One region of the Nonomuraea sp. NPDC003727 genome, then DNA from elsewhere that is predicted to be linked to it. Evidence: riboswitches for the same ligand, from Rfam matches in the RefSeq annotation. Region 1 holds a riboswitch; each other region holds the start of a gene.
What was found. Region 1 has a riboswitch for cyclic di-AMP ahead of ACWDLG_RS36120 (C40 family peptidase). Riboswitches for the same ligand answer to the same signal wherever they lie in the genome.
Positions count from the first base shown of each region.

Region 1 (5,471 bases):
GTGTCGGCGTCGCAGGCCGACAGCGAATGGCCGCCCCGGTGCCGTGCGTAGGTTTGGGGCCCGGTATAACCGAGCAGGACGCGGTCACCGACCTGGGTCGTGCCCAGGACGACGGAGCGGTCAGGGCGCACGGCGACCAGGATTCCCCTGTCGGCGAGTGCGGCCAGCAGCAGGTGCGGACTGCCGTGCTGGACGAGCACGTCGGCGAGAGCGGGGTTCCCGATGCTCATAGGGTGAACGATAGGTAGTAGCCCACGGCTTATCAGGCTAATAGCGAAGAAATCTCCCGATCAAGACAAAGTTGGCTGCGGTCGGGATGAGTTCCCGGGGGGTGGGTACCGGGCTCGCCCAGATCCTGAGACCCTCGTGAATGCGTTCACAAGCCTAGATAGACTCAGAGAGATCCGAGGGGCCCGCTGACGTGTCCCTCAGCCCGTCGCATGCCCGAAGGATCCATCACAGTGAACAAGCCCGTCGTTCTGGTCGCAGAGGAGCTGTCGGAAGCAGGTCTCGCGGTGCTCGGCGCCGACTTCGAGGTCCGTCACACCGATGGCGCCGACCGCTCGCAGTTCCTGCCCGCGCTCGCCGACGTGGACGCGCTCATCGTCCGTTCCGCCACCCAGGTGGACGCCGAGGCCATCGCCGCGGCGCCGAAACTGCGCGTCGTCGCCCGCGCGGGTGTCGGTCTCGACAACGTCGACGTCGAGGCGGCGACGAAGGCCGGCGTCATGGTCGTGAACGCGCCGACCTCCAACATCACCAGCGCCGCCGAGCAGACGATCGCACTCATCCTCGCCAGCGCCCGCAACACCGCGCAGGCCCACGCCGCGCTCAAGAACGGCGAGTGGAAGCGGTCCAAGTACACCGGCGTCGAGCTCGACGAGAAGATCGTCGGCATCCTCGGCCTCGGCAAGATCGGCCAGCTCGTGGCCCAGCGGCTGCAGCCGTTCGGCGTCGAGCTGATCGCCTACGACCCCTACCTGCCGCCGGCCCGCGCCGCGGCGATGGGCGTCAAGCTGGTCAGCCTCGAGGAGGTCATCAGGACCGCCGACTTCATCACCGTGCACCTGCCGAAGTCGAAGGAGACCCTGGGTCTCATCGGCGACAAGGAGCTGCACGAGGTCAAGCCGTCGGTGCGCATCATCAACGTGGCCCGCGGCGGCATCGTCGACGAGGCCGCGCTCTACTCCGCGATCAAGGAAGGGCGCGTGGCAGGCGCGGGCCTGGACGTGTTCGCCAAGGAGCCCTGCACCGACAGCCCGCTGTTCGAGCTGGACCAGGTCGTCGCCACCCCGCACCTCGGCGCCTCCACCCACGAGGCCCAGGAGAAGGCCGGCACCCAGGTCGCCCGCAGCGTCAAGCTGGCCCTCGCCGGCGAGTTCGTGCCCGACGCGGTCAACGTCCAGGGCGGCGTCGTCGCCGAGGACGTCAAGCCGGGCCTGCCGCTGGCCGAGAAGCTGGGCCGCGTCTTCACCGCGCTCGCCGGTGAGACCGCCACCAAGCTCGACATCGAGGTCCGTGGCGAGATCGCCGCGCAGGACGTGCGGGTGCTGGAGCTGGCCGCGCTCAAGGGCGTCTTCACCGACATCGTCGAGGACGCCGTCACCTACGTCAACGCGCCGCTGCTGGCCAAGGAACGCAGCCTGACCGTCGAGCTGGTCACCAGCTCCGAGAGCCCCGACTGGCGCAACGTCGTCGGCGTGCGCGGTGTGCTGGCCGACGGCCGCACCGTCTCGGTGTCGGGCACGCTGTCGGGGCCGCGCCAGATCACCAAGATCGTCGAGGTCAACGGCTACGAGATGGAGATCGAGCCGACCGACCACCTGGCCTTCTTCACCTACACCGACCGGCCCGGCATCGTCGGCGTCGTGGGTCACCTGCTCGGCGAGAAGGGCATCAACATCGCCTCCATGCAGGTGGCGCGGGACGTCAAGGGCGGCAAGGCGCTGATCGCGCTGACCGTCGACTCGGCGATCCCGTCGGACGTGATGGACCAGATCGTGGCGGAGATCGGCGCCGACAGCGGGCGCTCGGTCGACCTGTCCGATTGACGCTTCCCATGGAGAACGCCCTTCCGCCGCTCGGCGGGAGGGCGTTCTTTCTTTCCGCTGCCGTCTCGCATCGTGAGATATTCGGACGTCCAACGAGACAGCCTGGACCGTGCCAGGTACTTTGGTAGGGATGCGCTGGGTACTCGTACTTATTACCTGCCGCGACGGGGCCTGTTAGGGCAGGTCGACTACCCGTCGCGGTGAGCGGCGTTGCGTCGGCCTTAAGTCCCCTTTCGTCCGGTCCGTGATCCGGACCGCACGAGACCAGGCCCGGTCGGATTCGCGACCGGGATCCGACGTCCGATTTCACTCGCGTCCGCGAAACGAGATGAGCCACGTGTACGACATGTATCCATGGAACCGCGCCGACGACCACGAGGAAGAGGCCGCGCAGGCCCTCCAGACCGCCCTGGACCGCAGGGACAACGGCGGTTCCCCCTTCCCCGGCTGAGCGGGACCGCCCCTTTCCCCGCTGGGCGGGACACCACCCTTCCCCCGCTGGGTGGGACCACCCTTTTCCCCTGGGGGCGCCGGCCGGCTTCCCCCGTTGAGCGGGACCACCCGGTGGAGGTCCCCCTGCTCCACCGGGGAGACCCCGGATCCCCCTCCGGGCGCGCGTCAGCCCGGAAACCGCCTCCGGTTCCCGGGCTGACGCGCGCTCCGACGGGTCAGAACGTGGCTCGTAGCCCCACGGGCGCGGACGAGGACTTCGCCTCGACGAGTCGCGCCTGCTGCTTCACGCCCTTGGGGTCGGGCCGTACCGCGCCGACGAACGCCTGGCGCCGCCACGCGCTGAGCTTCTCCTCCTTCACCACGTCACCGCTGTGCGGCGCGTGCACCATGTAGCCGGGCTTGGAGATCATCCCGACGTGGCCCAGTCCGCTGAAGAAGACCAGGTCGCCGGGCTTCAGGTTGTTCCACGTGATCTTCTTGTCGTACGCCTGGTACTGGTCGGCGGCCACGCGAGGAAGCTCGATCCCCGCCTTCTTGTAGGCCTTCATCGTCAGTCCTGAGCAGTCGTAGCCGTTCGGCCCGGTGCCGCCCCAGACGTACGGCGTGCCCCGCTTGGCCATCGCGAAGTCGAGCGCGATCTGCCATGCGGGCTTGGGTGCCTTCTCGAGCTGGGCCTTCTTGATGTCCGCTCCGGTGAGGGTCACCGTACGAGCGGGGTCGTCCTGGACGGGCCGGTCGGTGCCGGGTTCGGCCGTGACCGGCTGCTTCAGGGCGGGGGCGGGGGCGGCCGACGCGGGGGAGGCGGCGGCGATACCTGTGGCGAGGAGGCCGCCGACGACGGCAGCCGTGATGATGCGAGACAGGGGAATGTCCTTCCACGGGGCCGACCGGGTTAGCTGACGGGCTCGGGCGTGGAAGCCGCCCTACGGCATGGGGGTGCCGATTCGCCCCAGGGGGAATGGGTCCCCGGCTCCGTGCGAACGTCGCACCGGATTAGGCTGGCCGAGACTCTAACGAAAGGGTCAAAAGACCGCAAACACGACAAAACGCCGTGTCCGGAAAGTGAGATCAGGTGTTCGCCAGCCGAGACGACCCGGTAAGGTACCGGCCATGGAGTCGCGCAACATTCGTCTGGCCGTCATCCCCGGTGACGGGATCGGCACCGAGGTCGTCGCCGAGGGGCTCAAGGTCCTGGAGGCGGTCGGCGCCAAGATCGAGACCACCCACTACGATCTGGGCGCCACTCGCTACAACGCCACCGGCGAAACCCTGACCGACGAGACCCTGCAGGAGCTGCGCGGCTACGACGCCATCCTGCTCGGCGCGATCGGCGACCCCAGTGTCCCGCCGGGCGTCCTCGAGCGTGACCTGCTGCTGCGGCTCCGCTTCGAGCTCGACCACTACGTCAACCTGCGTCCGGTGAAGCTCTTCCCCGGCGTGACGACCCCGCTGGCCGACACCCGCCCCGAAGACATCGACATGATCGTCGTGCGCGAGGGCACCGAGAGCCTCTACGCGGGCGCCGGCGGCGTGCTGCGTCGCGGCACCCCGCACGAGATCGCCACCCAGGAGTCGCTCAACACCGCCTTCGGCGTCGAGCGCGTGGTCCGCTACGCCTTCGCCAAGGCCGCCGAGCGCCCCCGCAAGAAGCTCACGCTGGTCCACAAGACCAACGTGCTGACCTACGCCGGCGACCTGTGGATGCGCACCGTCAACCGGGTGGCCGCCGAGTTCCCCCAGGTCACGACCGACTACCAGCACATCGACGCGGCCTCGATGTTCTTCGTCAGCCAGCCCGAGCGCTTCGACGTGATCGTCACCGACAACCTCTTCGGCGACATCATCACCGACATCGGCGCCGCCATCGCCGGCGGCATCGGGCTGGCCGCCAGCGGCAACATCAACCCCGACCGGACCGCGCCCAGCATGTTCGAGCCGGTCCACGGCAGCGCGCCCGACATCGCCGGCCAGGGCAAGGCCGACCCCACCGCCACGATTCTGTCGGTGGCCATGATGCTCGACCACCTCGGCCTGACCGAGGAGGCGGCCCGCGTCGAGCAGGCCGTGGCCGACGACATCGTGGAGCGCCTCACCGGACGGGCCGGCCGTACGACGCACGAGATCGGTGACGACATCACCGCACGAGTAGCCGGCGGCGCCTGACCGCCTGCCACTCCAGCACCATAGGCGGCCTGGCGCCCTTCGGCCGGGTCCATACTGTCCGGGATCCGGCGAGCGCGTAGCCGCCTGGATACCACAATCAGCGCCTGGCGGCTCGCGAGAACGCCAGGCGTTTGCTGTAAGTTCCCGTTACCCGGTTCATCGCAAAATGGACTCAGGGCAAATCTCGCGGAAAGAGAAGGATTTCTGTCATGACCACCGCTCAGAAGCTCAGCTTCGATGTGCAGCTCTCCGACCACGCTCGCACCGCTGCGGAGCGCGAGCAGGTACTGGCGAACCCGGGGTTCGGACAGACCTTCACCGATCACATGATCTCGATCGACTACACCGAGGGCAGGGGCTGGCACGACGCGCGGCTCACGCCGTACGGGCCGCTCGTCCTCGACCCCGCCACCTCCGTCTTCCACTACGCGCAGGAGCTGTTCGAGGGGCTCAAGGCCTACCGCCAGGCCACCGGGTCGATCGTGACGTTCCGGCCCTACGCGAACGCCGGCCGCTTCAACGCCTCCTGCGTCCGCATGGCCATGCCGGAACTGCCCGAGGACACCTTCGTCGAGTCGCTCGACCTGCTCGTCCAGGCCGACCGCGACTGGGTGCCCACCACCGAGGGACACAGCCTCTACCTGCGGCCCTTCATCATCGCGACGCAGGTGGGGCTGGGCGTCAACTACCCGTCCAAGAGCTACCGGTACATGGTCATCGCCTCCCCCGCCGCCTCCTACTTCAGCGGCGGCGTGAAGCCGGTGTCGGTGTGGCTGTCCACCGAGTACACCCGCGCCGCCCCCG
Region 1 is NZ_JBSFNE010000019.1:18,960-24,430, reverse strand. It holds gene ACWDLG_RS36135 (hypothetical protein) at 1-230, opposite strand, end outside; gene serA (phosphoglycerate dehydrogenase) at 462-2,051, shown strand; gene ACWDLG_RS36125 (hypothetical protein) at 2,380-2,502, shown strand; gene ACWDLG_RS36120 (C40 family peptidase) at 2,720-3,208, opposite strand; cyclic di-AMP (ydaO/yuaA leader) riboswitch at 3,371-3,514, opposite strand; gene ACWDLG_RS36115 (3-isopropylmalate dehydrogenase) at 3,615-4,667, shown strand; gene ACWDLG_RS36110 (branched-chain amino acid aminotransferase) at 4,877-5,471, shown strand, end outside.

Region 2 (5,471 bases), on a different contig from region 1:
GCCCCCGCCATGACGTCCCACGGCGTGGTGAGCACCACGACCACCAGGATGGCCACCCCGAGCACCGTCAACGCGATGCCCGCCTGCCGGTCCAGCCGCCTCATCCGTCTCCCTCCGCGCCTGTCAGCTCGTTGCGGACATACTCCCGCCAGTGCGCGACGAGCGCGCGGACCGACAGGCCCAGCGGCTCGAGCGCCTGGCCGAGCCGCATTCCGGCGGCCCGCTGGTAGAGGTCGGCCAGCGCCCGCTCGCCGTACCTGGCGGCGATCAGGCGGCAGGCCAGCCATGACTCCTGGTAGACCTGCGCGAGCCGGGGCGTGCCCGGCGCGAAGGCGGCGTCGGCGGGCAGCGCGCCGGGCAGCCGTCCCGCGCGCGCCTCGGCCGCCAGTTCCGCGGCCGCCACCCGCGTCGCGAGTCCCGAGCGCAGGTAGCCGACGTAGTCGGCGAACCCTTCCCGCAGCCACACGGGCCGCCCTTCCGTTCCGGCGGCCACGTGGGTCAGCTCGTGGGTGAGGACGACGTCGCGGCCCACGGGTGTGAGGCGCGCGAAGGCGCCGGGCAGGACGATCACCTGTCCCGCCGAGGCCAGCGCGGCCAGCCCCACGACGGGGCCCGTGCCCGCGAGGGCGGCCGCCTCCGCGGTGGTCCTGGGCACCACGACCCGTGGCCGTACGGCGCGCCGCAGGACCGCCGAGACGGTGAGGGCCGCCACGTCGGCCCGCGTGGCCAGGTCGCGCAGGAGGGCGGCGGCGGTGTGGTGCCCGACGACGAGCGAGCGCGCGCCGTAGGCGACGACGACGCCTGATTCGCCGAGCGCGCGGGCCTCGGGCGGCAGGCGGCGTCCCGCGGACCCGGCCACCGTGCAGATCGCCGGTCCGGCCAGCGCGGCCGCCAGCAGGGTTCTGCGGGTCACCACGGCTGTGATGCTAGCCCGGACAGGCCGAAGCCCCGTCCGAGGGGGATGGACGGGGCTTAGGCCTGTCCGGCGGCCGGGGGCTACGCGCCGGAGTTTCGGGCGTCCGGCGGCCGGGGGTTACGCGCCGGGGCGGACCGCGCCGGCGAAGGACGCCTTGCGCCAGCCGCCGAGCTTCTCGATCCGCACGGTCTTGCCCGTGCTCGGCGAGTGGACCATCCGGCCCTTGCCGACGTACATGCCGACGTGGCCCTTCCCGCGGAAGAACATCAGGTCACCAGGCTTGAGATCGCTCCACCTGACCTTCTTCTTGATGCGCGCGTACTGGCTGTACGTGACGCGGGGGATCTTGATGCCGGCCTTGGCCCAGGAGTACTGGACCAGTCCCGAGCAGTCGAAGGCGCCGGGTCCTGTGCCGCCGAAGCGGTAGGGGTCGCCGATCTGCTTCTTGGCGGTGGCGACGGCCTTGGCCGCCTTCAGCCGCTGTCGAGCCGCCTTGGCCTGCCGTGTCGCCGCGGCCGTCGACGCCGCGCCCGCCTGTACGGCCGGCGCCGTCTTCACGGTCGTCGTCGTCGCCAGGGTGGTGGTCACCGGGGTCACCAGGGTGGTGGTCGCGGGGGCCGCTGTCGCCGGGGTCACTGTCGCCTGCGCCGCGGGTGCGTGGAGGACGATCCCTCCCATCGCCACCACGACGCCGCTGAGGGCAAGACAGGACAGACGGGTTGTGCTAGAGGGGGTAGACAGAATGTCTCCTTGGGACTTCCACCAATGCCTACCGGGTTAGCTGACGGGTTCGGGCGGGGAAGTCGCCCTTCCGGCCCGCAGGCCGGATTCACCCCAGGAACGTGGGTCCCCGGCTCCGTGCTCCATGCCGCACGGACTCGGCGGGTCGACCCGCGCACGCCTGTCTGGGGTTACGGCGCGGCGACCAGCGGATCTTTATGCGTGCACCGGCCGTTGCGGGGCCGGTGAGCGGTTCCGGCGCCATGGCTTGGTCGCCGCGATGCGAGAACGTACCCGGCACCCCAAGGCCAGGCAAAGGCCGGGCAAAGCTGTCAAGATCACCGACTGGTTCTTGTCAGAAGAGGAGTCGCTGCTCTACACCGGGTTTCGTTATCCGGATGTGACCCTGCTCACAGTTGCTTCTGTGGCGACCTGTCAGATCGCATCCGTTACTTTCCTCACACTCCCGGTATAAGGAGAATTAAGGCTTAATCCCTGCGACATACACTCGGCGCATGCTTGATGGGTGGTCGCTACGCGTCCTGGTGGAGGTCGGACGGCGCGGCTCGTTCTCCGGAGCGGCCGAGGTGCTCTCCATGACCCAGCCGGCCGTCTCGCGGCAGATCGCCATGCTCGAACGCCACACCGGCGTCACGCTCTTCCACCGCCGCCCGAGGGGCGTCCAGCCGACGGAGGCGGGCCGGGCGGCGATCGAGCAGGCCATGGCCGTGCTCGACGGCATGAGCCTGTTCGAGACCAGGCTGCGCGCCTTCGCCACGGCCGACACCGGCCGGGTCAGGGTCACCGCCTTCCCGAGCGCGGCCACCAGGTTCGTGCCCGAGAGCTTCCGCCGCTTCGCCGCCGACCACCCCGGCGTCGAGCTCTCCCTCAAGGTCGGCGGCCCTGACGTCGCGTGCCCCGTCACCGCCGGCCTGGCGGAGGGCGCCACCGACGTCGCCCTGCTGACCTCGTGGGATCCCGTCCCCGACCCGGGGCTGGAAGTGCTCGACCTGTTCGACGACGAGCTGCTGGTCGCCCTGCCGGCCGGGCATCCGCTGGCGGCCGGAGAGCGGGTACGGCTGGCCGACCTCGCCGCCGAGCCCTGGATCGACGGCACGCACCCCGACGGCCTGGCCCCCGTCGCGCAGCTGCGGGCCGCGATGGGACGCGCGCCGAGGATCGCCCACCTGTGCGACGACTGGAACGGCCGCCAGGGCCTGGTGGCGGCGGGCGTGGGCGTGATGCTCCACCCGTCGATCGCGGGCATGGCCGTGCGCTCCGGCATCCGGCTGGTCGAGCCCGCGCCGCGACTGCCCGCCAGGCGGATCAGCGCCGCCGTCCTGCCGGCGCCGGGCCGCCCGCCCGCGGTGAGCGCCTACCTGCGGGTGCTGCGCGAGCTGAGCGAGACCTACGGCCGGATGGCGCCGACCAGCCGCCCGCCGTAGGAGGACAGGCTGGCGACCTTCACCACGTCACCCGTCTGGGGGGCGTGCACGATCTTGCCGCCGCCGGCGTAGATGCTCACGTGCCCGAGCCCTGAGCTGAAGATGAGGTCGCCGGGCTGCAGCTTGTCGAGAGAGACCCTGCGCTTGGCACCCCAGGCCCACTGCTCCCAGGTGGTGCGCGGCAGCGACACGCCGGCGGCCCGCCACGAGGCCTGGGTCAGTCCCGAGCAGTCCCAGCCGCCCGGGCCCGTCCCGCCGTACTGGTACGGCTTGCCGATCTGCGCGTAGGCGAAGCTCAGCACGGCGGCGGCGTTGCCGGAGGCCGAGCCGGTGTACTTGAGGCCGGTGCTGTTGGGGTTGCCCACCCGGTAGGCGCCGAGCCTGCGCAGCAGCTTCTTCTGCTGCTCGACCAGCTCGAGGATCTTGTCCCGCTCCGACTTGACGTCGTCGCGCAGCTTGTCGGCCTCGGTGAGCGCGCCCTGCGCCTCCTCCTTGTCGGCCTTGAGCTGCCGGTTCTCCTCGTCGAAGGCGGCGAGGGTCTGCGCCCGCTCGGCCGTCATCTGGCCCATCAGCGCCATGCTGCCGAGGGTCGCCGTGGGGTCGGCGTCACCCATCAGCGAGGACCAGGTGGTGGCGTCGACGCCCTGGTAGGCGTTGACCGCCATGCCGACGACCTCGGCACGCAGGCCCGCCACCCTGGCCAGCTTGCTCTTGTACCTGGTGTTGAGCCCGTCGTAGGTCTTCTTGGCCTTCTTGTACTTCTCGGTGGCCGTGTTGTACCTGTCGACGACCTTGTCGGCCTTGTCGTTGAGCTTCTCGAGCTTGGCCTTGGCCTGAGGGATCGAGGGGCGGGGATCGGCGAGCGCGCCGTCCAAGGGCAGGAAAAGCGCTCCGAGCGCGAGACCCACAGCCACCGGCACCCGGCCAAACCTCACGACGACACGCCTCCCAGTGATCACGCCTGGGGCGAAATAGTACAGAAGCGGTGCCTAGCAGCTCAAAAAGTCACCCAATTTGTGACCTAGGCTCGGCCAAGACGGCGCAGGAGCAGCGCCGACTGCACGGGGCGCGCCCCCATCCTGCGCACCGACTCGGCCACCTCGCGGTCGGAGGAGACCACCGCGATCGCCCTGCCCTGCGGTTCGGCCCGCACCAGCTGGCGGATCAGATCGTCGGCGATCTCGCCGGGCGCGCTGAACATCACCCGGACCCCGCGCGGCGCGACGACCTGCACGGGCGCGTTGAGCTCCGCGCCGTCGAAGACGACCGTGACCTCGACCCTGGTCTGCGCGACCAGGCCGCCGAGGCCCGTCATCAGCCGGTTGCGCTGGTCGGCGAGGGTGAGCGTGCCGTACCCGGTCTTGGTGACGTTGTAGCCGTCGATGATCAGGTGCACCTGGGGCAGCGCGAGCAACTGGTCGAGCAGCTGCGGATCGTCGTCGGCCAGCGCCCTGGCGGGCACTCCCCGCACGGTGGGCGCGCCGGGGGCGACGGCCGCGACCGAGTCGGCGGGCCTGCTGATCGTCGTGGGCAGGGCGAGCTCCCTGCGCAGCCCGGCGGAGGCGTCCTGGAGCGCGTCCAGCAGCACCCTGATCCTGGTGTCCTCGATGCTGCGGCCCTCACGGGCCGCCCTGCGCGAGGCCTCGAGCTGCCGCTCGACGTCGACCAGGCGCTCGCGCGTCCGCCGGAGCTCGGCCTCCCCCGCGCTGCCGGCCGTGGACGCCGCCACCCTGGCATCCTCGGCGGTCTGGGCCAGCTCGGCGGCCCGCTGCTCGGCGGTCTTGAGCCGCTCCCTGGCGTCGTGGAGCTTGCGGCGCAGGTCGGAGTTCTCGGCCCTGGCCGCCTTGAGCTGCTCGCGCAGCCGTTCGGACTCCTCCTTGGCGGCGGTCTTCTGGGTGGCCAGCTGCTCGCGCAGCCGGGTGACGGTCGCCTCCTGCGCCGATCCCTCGGCGGCGACAGCCGACTGCTCCAGGTCGGCCCTGGCCATCTCCACCATGTCCGCCCAGCCGGGCGGCCTGGTCAGGTACGCAGCGGCCGCGACCAGCACGGGGTCGGCGGCGGGCGGCACGTGCCCCTCGGCCAGCGAGGCGACCAGCTCGGGCCAGCCCTTCTCGATCGACTCGGCGACGGCCTCGCGGAAGGTCTTGTCGTTCTCCAGCTGGGCGGCGATGGGCGCGCCGCCCAGCTTGGCGCGTTTACGGGGGTCGAACTTCGCGATGCCGCGCAGCGGCGCCGGCACGGACGTGGGCGGCATGGCGCCGAGCAGCTGGGCCGCCAGGTCCACCACGTTGAGCCTCACCTGCTCGGGAAGCGGACGAGACAGGCCATCACCGGCTGAGCTCATCCCACTGCCTCTCGACTGACCCTTCGCGATTGTCCTACTCACCAAG
Region 2 is NZ_JBSFNE010000006.1:430,589-436,059, forward strand. It holds gene ACWDLG_RS18420 (M48 family metallopeptidase) at 1-104, opposite strand, end outside; gene ACWDLG_RS18425 (hypothetical protein) at 101-916, opposite strand; gene ACWDLG_RS18430 (C40 family peptidase) at 1,034-1,594, opposite strand; cyclic di-AMP (ydaO/yuaA leader) riboswitch at 1,668-1,810, opposite strand; gene ACWDLG_RS18435 (LysR family transcriptional regulator) at 2,152-3,081, shown strand; gene ACWDLG_RS18440 (NlpC/P60 family protein) at 3,045-4,001, opposite strand; gene ACWDLG_RS18445 (NYN domain-containing protein) at 4,103-5,380, opposite strand.
Region 2: linked by a shared signal. The riboswitch ahead of ACWDLG_RS18430 (C40 family peptidase) and the one ahead of ACWDLG_RS36120 (C40 family peptidase) in region 1 are both predicted to bind cyclic di-AMP.

Region 3 (5,471 bases), on a different contig from region 1:
TCCGGCGACGGCACCCGGGTCGCCTACTTCGCCAAGGCCGGCCACCTGGCCGTCCGCACCGTGAAGGGCGGTGTCCGCGTGCTGCCGAAGGACGCGCTGCCACCCAGGACCAGCCAGTACGACGTGACGCTGCAGCTGTCCGACGACGGGGCCAGGCTCGCCGTCGTCGCCGGCAGGGCGCAGGTGTTCGACACCGCGACCGGCGCCAGGCTCGGGACGCTGCCCAGGAACAGCGTCTTCGTCGGCTTCAGCGGCGACGGGGAGAAGGTGCTGGCCACCATGGACGGCGCGGAGTCGGTGCTGGAGATGCACGTCTACGATCTGGCGGGCCGGCGGCTGCTGAGCGACACGCCGCCGCAGCTGGTGTCGGCCAACGGCCCGCACGCGCTGCACGCCGACGGCAGGACGATCGCGGTGCTGGTCGGGGGGACCAAGGTGAAGCTCTACGACCTGGCGGACGGCCAGGTCGTCGGAGGCCACGCGATCAAGCTGCCCAAGGAGGGCACGGTCCACAAGCTCGACTGGACCGGCGACAACCAGGTGACCCTGCACGTCTCCCAGTACCCCACGGGCAAGGCCACCAGGATGACCGTCCTGCAGCACGACGTGACCTCGGGCGCGACCAGGGTCCGCGACAGCTACTCGATGCTCACGGACACGTTCGTCTTCGCCGCCTGCGGCGGCTGAGCGCGGCCCCGCCCGCCGTACCCCCTTTGCCGGGTACGGCGGGCGGTCGGCACAATGCCCGCATGACCGACAGGACCGTGCGGATCTCCAAGTACCTGGCCAGGCACCTGCGCCACGACCCCGCCGCCATCGGGATCACGCTGGACGAGCGCGGCTGGGTGCCGATCGACGAGCTGCTGGCGGCCGCGGCCAGGCACGGCTTCCCCATCACCAGGGATGAGCTCGACACGGTGGTGGCCGACAACGACAAGCGGCGCTACGCGATCAACGGCGACCGCATCAGGGCGAGCCAGGGCCACTCCGTGCCCGTCGACCTGGGACTGGCGCCGGTGGAGCCGCCGCACGTCCTCTACCACGGCACCGTCGGGCGCAACCTGGCCGCCATCAGGCGCTCGGGCCTGCTGCCGATGACCAGGAGGCACGTCCATCTGTCGGCCGACAGGCAGACGGCGGTGCGGGTCGGCTCCCGGCGCGGCGTCCCGGTGGTGCTGGTCGTCGACGCGCGGGCGATGCACACGGCCGGTTACGAGTTCGTGGTCAGCGCCAACGGGGTGTGGCTCACCGACGCCGTGCCGGCTGCTTACCTGCGGTTCCCCGACTGATCGGTGCAGACAGGGGGATGGACGAGGGTCCTGCGGGTGGCCGGAGGGCGCGCGCGCTGAGACGGCGCCGTCGCGGCCCGGGGGAACGTTCTGCGGGGGAACGTACTGCGGGGGGAACGGGGTGGCCGGTCCGAGGGGACCGGCCCGAGCCCGTGGGTGGCCCCCGTCACCGGAGCGGCGCGTGGCCGTCCTGGCGACAGGGCCGGGGGGAATGCGGGGGAAGGGGAAGCGTCAGCCGCCGTAGCTGGGGTAGCCGTAGCCGACGACCTGCGACTTCGGACGGACACGCTGCTCGACGGCGCCGTTGCCGGTGTTGCCCTCGATCGTGCTGATCGTGCCGTCGCCGTTGTCCTTCTCGACGAAGCCGACGTGGTCGATGGAGTCGAGGCTCTTGCTGCCGTCCCAGGCGAAGAAGACGACGGCGCCAGGCTTGGGCGCGGTGCCCCAGCGCTTGTTGGCCTTGAACCACTTGGCGTGGGTCACCGTGTAGGCGTCCCAGCCGACCTGCGTGCGGGCGCCGGTCATCTCACCGACCCACGAGACGAACATCGCGCACCACGGGGCGTTGGCGTACGCGCTGACGTCGCCGCCGTCCCTGACGACCGTCTCCCTGGCGCGCTGCGATCCGACGTACCAGTTCTGGAACTTGGTTCCGCCGCCCGCGGAGTTCTCCTTGACGCCGACCTGCTTCTTGGCCTCGGTGAGAACGACGGTGGCGGAGGGGATGACCTTGGCCTCCGGTCTGGCGGCGGCGGGCCTGCCGGCCTCCTCCTTGGGCGCCTTGGCGAGGACGGCTACCCGCTGGCTCTCGGACAGCGGGAGCTTCTCGGCCTGGGCGGCGGTGGGAACGAACGAGCCGGCGATGACGACGGCGCCGAGCGCGGCATGCGCGTAGGTGAGCTTCGGGGCACGGCTACGGCTGGGCTTTGCCATGGGAAGGGGAACTCCTTGCTAGCTTCCTGCCGCTTACCGGGTTAGCTGACGGGTTCGGACGCGAAGCTGCCCTACGGCACGGTGTGCCGATTCACCCCAGAGGAAGTGGGTCCCCGGTTCCGCAAGGTGCGGATTCAGCGGTCACAGGCGAACCTGTGATGATTGCAATGACAGGCAATGTCCGGAATGCCCGGTTTATGCCTTGAGTGAGCCTAAGGTAATACACGAGGCAAGTAGCTTACAAATTGATAAAGGTCCGGCGATCATTTACGGTCAGGTCATGTCGCCACAGGACCTGTTCAACAGGGGGCTGCGGGAAGACGGACACCGTCCGGACGAAGCCCGGCGATGGTATCTCCTGGCGATCGCATCGGGCCATCCGGCCGCCGTCCAGCGGGCGGCCTTCAACCTCGCGCTGATCGAGGACGAGAGCGGCCACCTCGACGCGGCCCGCCACTGGTACGGCAGGGCCGGCACACCCAGGGCGATGTTCAACCTCGGCGTCCTGGAGGACTGCTGCGGCAACACCGACGCGGCCCGGCGCTGGTACGCCAGGGCCATCGAAACCGGCCACGAGGAGGCCGCGCCGCGCGCCATGTTCAACCTCGGCCTGCTGGAGGGCAGGGAGGGCCGCCCCGACCGGGCCCGCGCCCACTTCCGGGCGGCCGCGGGCTCCGGCCACGCCGAGGCGGCGGCCCGCGCTACCGAGCGCCTAGCCTGACCCTGGCGTCCTCCAGCATCCGCATCATCGCCAGGCTCTCGTCCAGCGGCATGACAGAGCTCTCCGTCCTGCCCTCGGCCAGCGCGGCGCGCACCTCGCGCACCTCCTCGGCGTAGCCGTTCATGGCGGGGTCCAGGACGAGCTCCTCCGGATCCACGCCCGGCCCCGACAGCACGATGCGCCGCGGCGCCCAGAACGGCGCGGCGATGTCGGCCCGCAGCCCCGTGCCCACCACGGTCGCGGTGTTGGCCAGCGGGCTGAGCAGCGAGGTTTCGACCAGCGCCCTGGTGCCGCCCGCGTAGGTGAGCAGCGCCGCCACCTCGGCGTCCACGCCGGAGGGGCCGAGCGATCCGGTGAGATGCGTCTCAGCCGGCTCGCCGAGCAGCAGCTGCGCCAGCCCGAACGGGTAGATCCCCAGGTCGAGCAGCACCCCGCCGCCGAGCGCGGGGTTCCAGAGCCGGTGCTCGGCCGCGTAAGGCTGGACGAAGCCGAACGAGGCCTGCACCGAGCGCAGCTCCCCGAACCTCTCCTCCGTCAGCAGCGCCCTGATCAGGGGATTGAAGCGCATCCACATCGCTTCCATCAGGAACACGCCCGCCTGCCTGGCCAGCTTCACCATCCGCTCGGCGTCGGCCACGCTCGCGGCGAGAGGTTTCTCACACAGCACGGCCTTGCCCGCCGCGATGGCCGCCTCGGCCACCTCCAGATGCTGGGCGTGCGGGGTGGCCACGTAGATCACGTCGACGGCGGGGTCCTGGCACAGCTGGGCGTAGGAGCCGTAGGCCGCGTCCGCGCCGAGCTCCGCCGCCAGCTCCGCGGCCCTGCCCTGGTCGCGGGAGCCGACCGCGGCCACCCGCATGCCGGGCTCCGCGGCGATCACCGCGCCGACCGTCCTGGCGATCCCGCCCGTGGCCGCGATGCCCCACGCTAACTCACGCATGACGAACCTCCCTTTCCGCGATCAATCCTCCCTTATCTCGGACATGCGAACGGCCCGCGCCGGCGGCGCGGGCCGTGCCCGTTCGGTCATGTCAGCCCATCCAGTTGAACGTGGCGGGGTCGGGACCGAGGCGCGTGCCGGTGTTCAGCGCGCCGATCGCCGCCATGTCCTCCGGGTCGAGGGTGAAGTCGAACACGTCGATGTTCTCCCTGATCCGCGAAGGGGTGACCGATTTGGGGATCACCACGTTGCCGAGCTGGACGTGCCAGCGCAGCACGACCTGCGCGGGCGACTTGCCGTGCTTGCGGCCCAGCGTGGCCAGCGCCGGATCGTCGAGCAGCCCCCTGCCCTGCCCGAGCGGGCTCCACGCCTCGGTCAGGATGCCGTTGGCCTCGTGGAAGGCGCGCAGCTCCGGCTGGGGGAAGCGGGGGTGCAGCTCGATCTGGTTGATCGAGGGGACGATCTCGGTCTCGTTCATGAGCCGCTCGAGGTGGGCGATCGTGAAGTTCGACACGCCGATCGCACGCACCCTGCCGTCCTTGTAGAGCCGCTCCATCGACTTCCACGCCTGGACGTACTTGTCCTGCGCGGGGACGGGCCAGTGGATGAGGTAGAGGTCGAGCTGGTCGAGCCCCAGCCGGGACAGGCTCGCCTCGAAGGCCGCCTCGGCCCTGTCGTGGTCGTCGTTCCACAGCTTGGTGGTGATGAACAGCTTCTCGCGCGGAACGTCCGCGCGGGCGATCGCCCGGCCCACGCCCTCCTCGTTGAAGTAGAGCCTGGCGGTGTCGATGCTGGTGTAGCCGGCCTCGATGGCGAAGGACACGGCCCGCTCCGCCTCGTCGTCGGGAACCTGCCAGACGCCGAAGCCGAGTTGCGGTATCTGCACGCCGTCGGTGTTGAGCAGCAGCGAGTTCATGTTCATCTCTCCATTGTTAACGTCGCGTTGGCTGGCACTTCGAGTGGGCGTCCTACCGTGGCGCGTGTCGTGAACGAACAGGAATCCGTGGCCTGGGTGGAGTCGCCACTTCAGATGCTCTGCGCCGTCGAGGCCCACCACGCCGGGCTGCTGGGAGACCGGACGCTGGTGGTGCCGCGCGCCGGGCTGCGCCCGCTGGCCACCACCAGGCGGGAACTGCTCAGGCTCGACCTGCCGCGCGGGCTGGAGCTGGCCGAACCCAGCGAGCGCATGCCCCGCACGCTCAACGCCGTCGGCGACGCCTTCTCCGGCCGGGTCCAGCTGCGCTGGGTCATGATCCGCCCCGGTCGCGTCGTGATCGTCGACGACGGGCTCGCCACGATCCGGCTGCTGGAGCTGCTGTCGGCCCGCCCCGCCAGGCCGCTGCTGCGGGCCCGCGCCGAGCCGAGCGCCTGGCGCACCACGCTCGGCCTGCTGGCGGCCGGACGGCTGCGCCGTACCGCCCGCAAGGGCGCGCTGTCGGTGTTCACGGCCCTTCCCGTGCCAGGCGAGCTGGCGGCGGCCGTCCGGCAGGCCGGCGTCGAGCTGGCCGGCCACGACTTCGACTGGCTGCGCGCGCAGCCGATGAGCACGCCCGGCCCCTCCGAGCGGACGGTCGTGCTCGGCACCTCC
Region 3 is NZ_JBSFNE010000032.1:57,208-62,678, reverse strand. It holds gene ACWDLG_RS42430 (WD40 repeat domain-containing protein) at 1-687, shown strand, start outside; gene ACWDLG_RS42425 (RNA 2'-phosphotransferase) at 750-1,289, shown strand; gene ACWDLG_RS42420 (CHAP domain-containing protein) at 1,521-2,222, opposite strand; cyclic di-AMP (ydaO/yuaA leader) riboswitch at 2,238-2,372, opposite strand; gene ACWDLG_RS42415 (SEL1-like repeat protein) at 2,503-2,943, shown strand; gene ACWDLG_RS42410 (Gfo/Idh/MocA family protein) at 2,924-3,883, opposite strand; gene ACWDLG_RS42405 (aldo/keto reductase) at 3,975-4,799, opposite strand; gene ACWDLG_RS42400 (hypothetical protein) at 4,869-5,471, shown strand, end outside.
Region 3: linked by a shared signal. The riboswitch ahead of ACWDLG_RS42420 (CHAP domain-containing protein) and the one ahead of ACWDLG_RS36120 (C40 family peptidase) in region 1 are both predicted to bind cyclic di-AMP.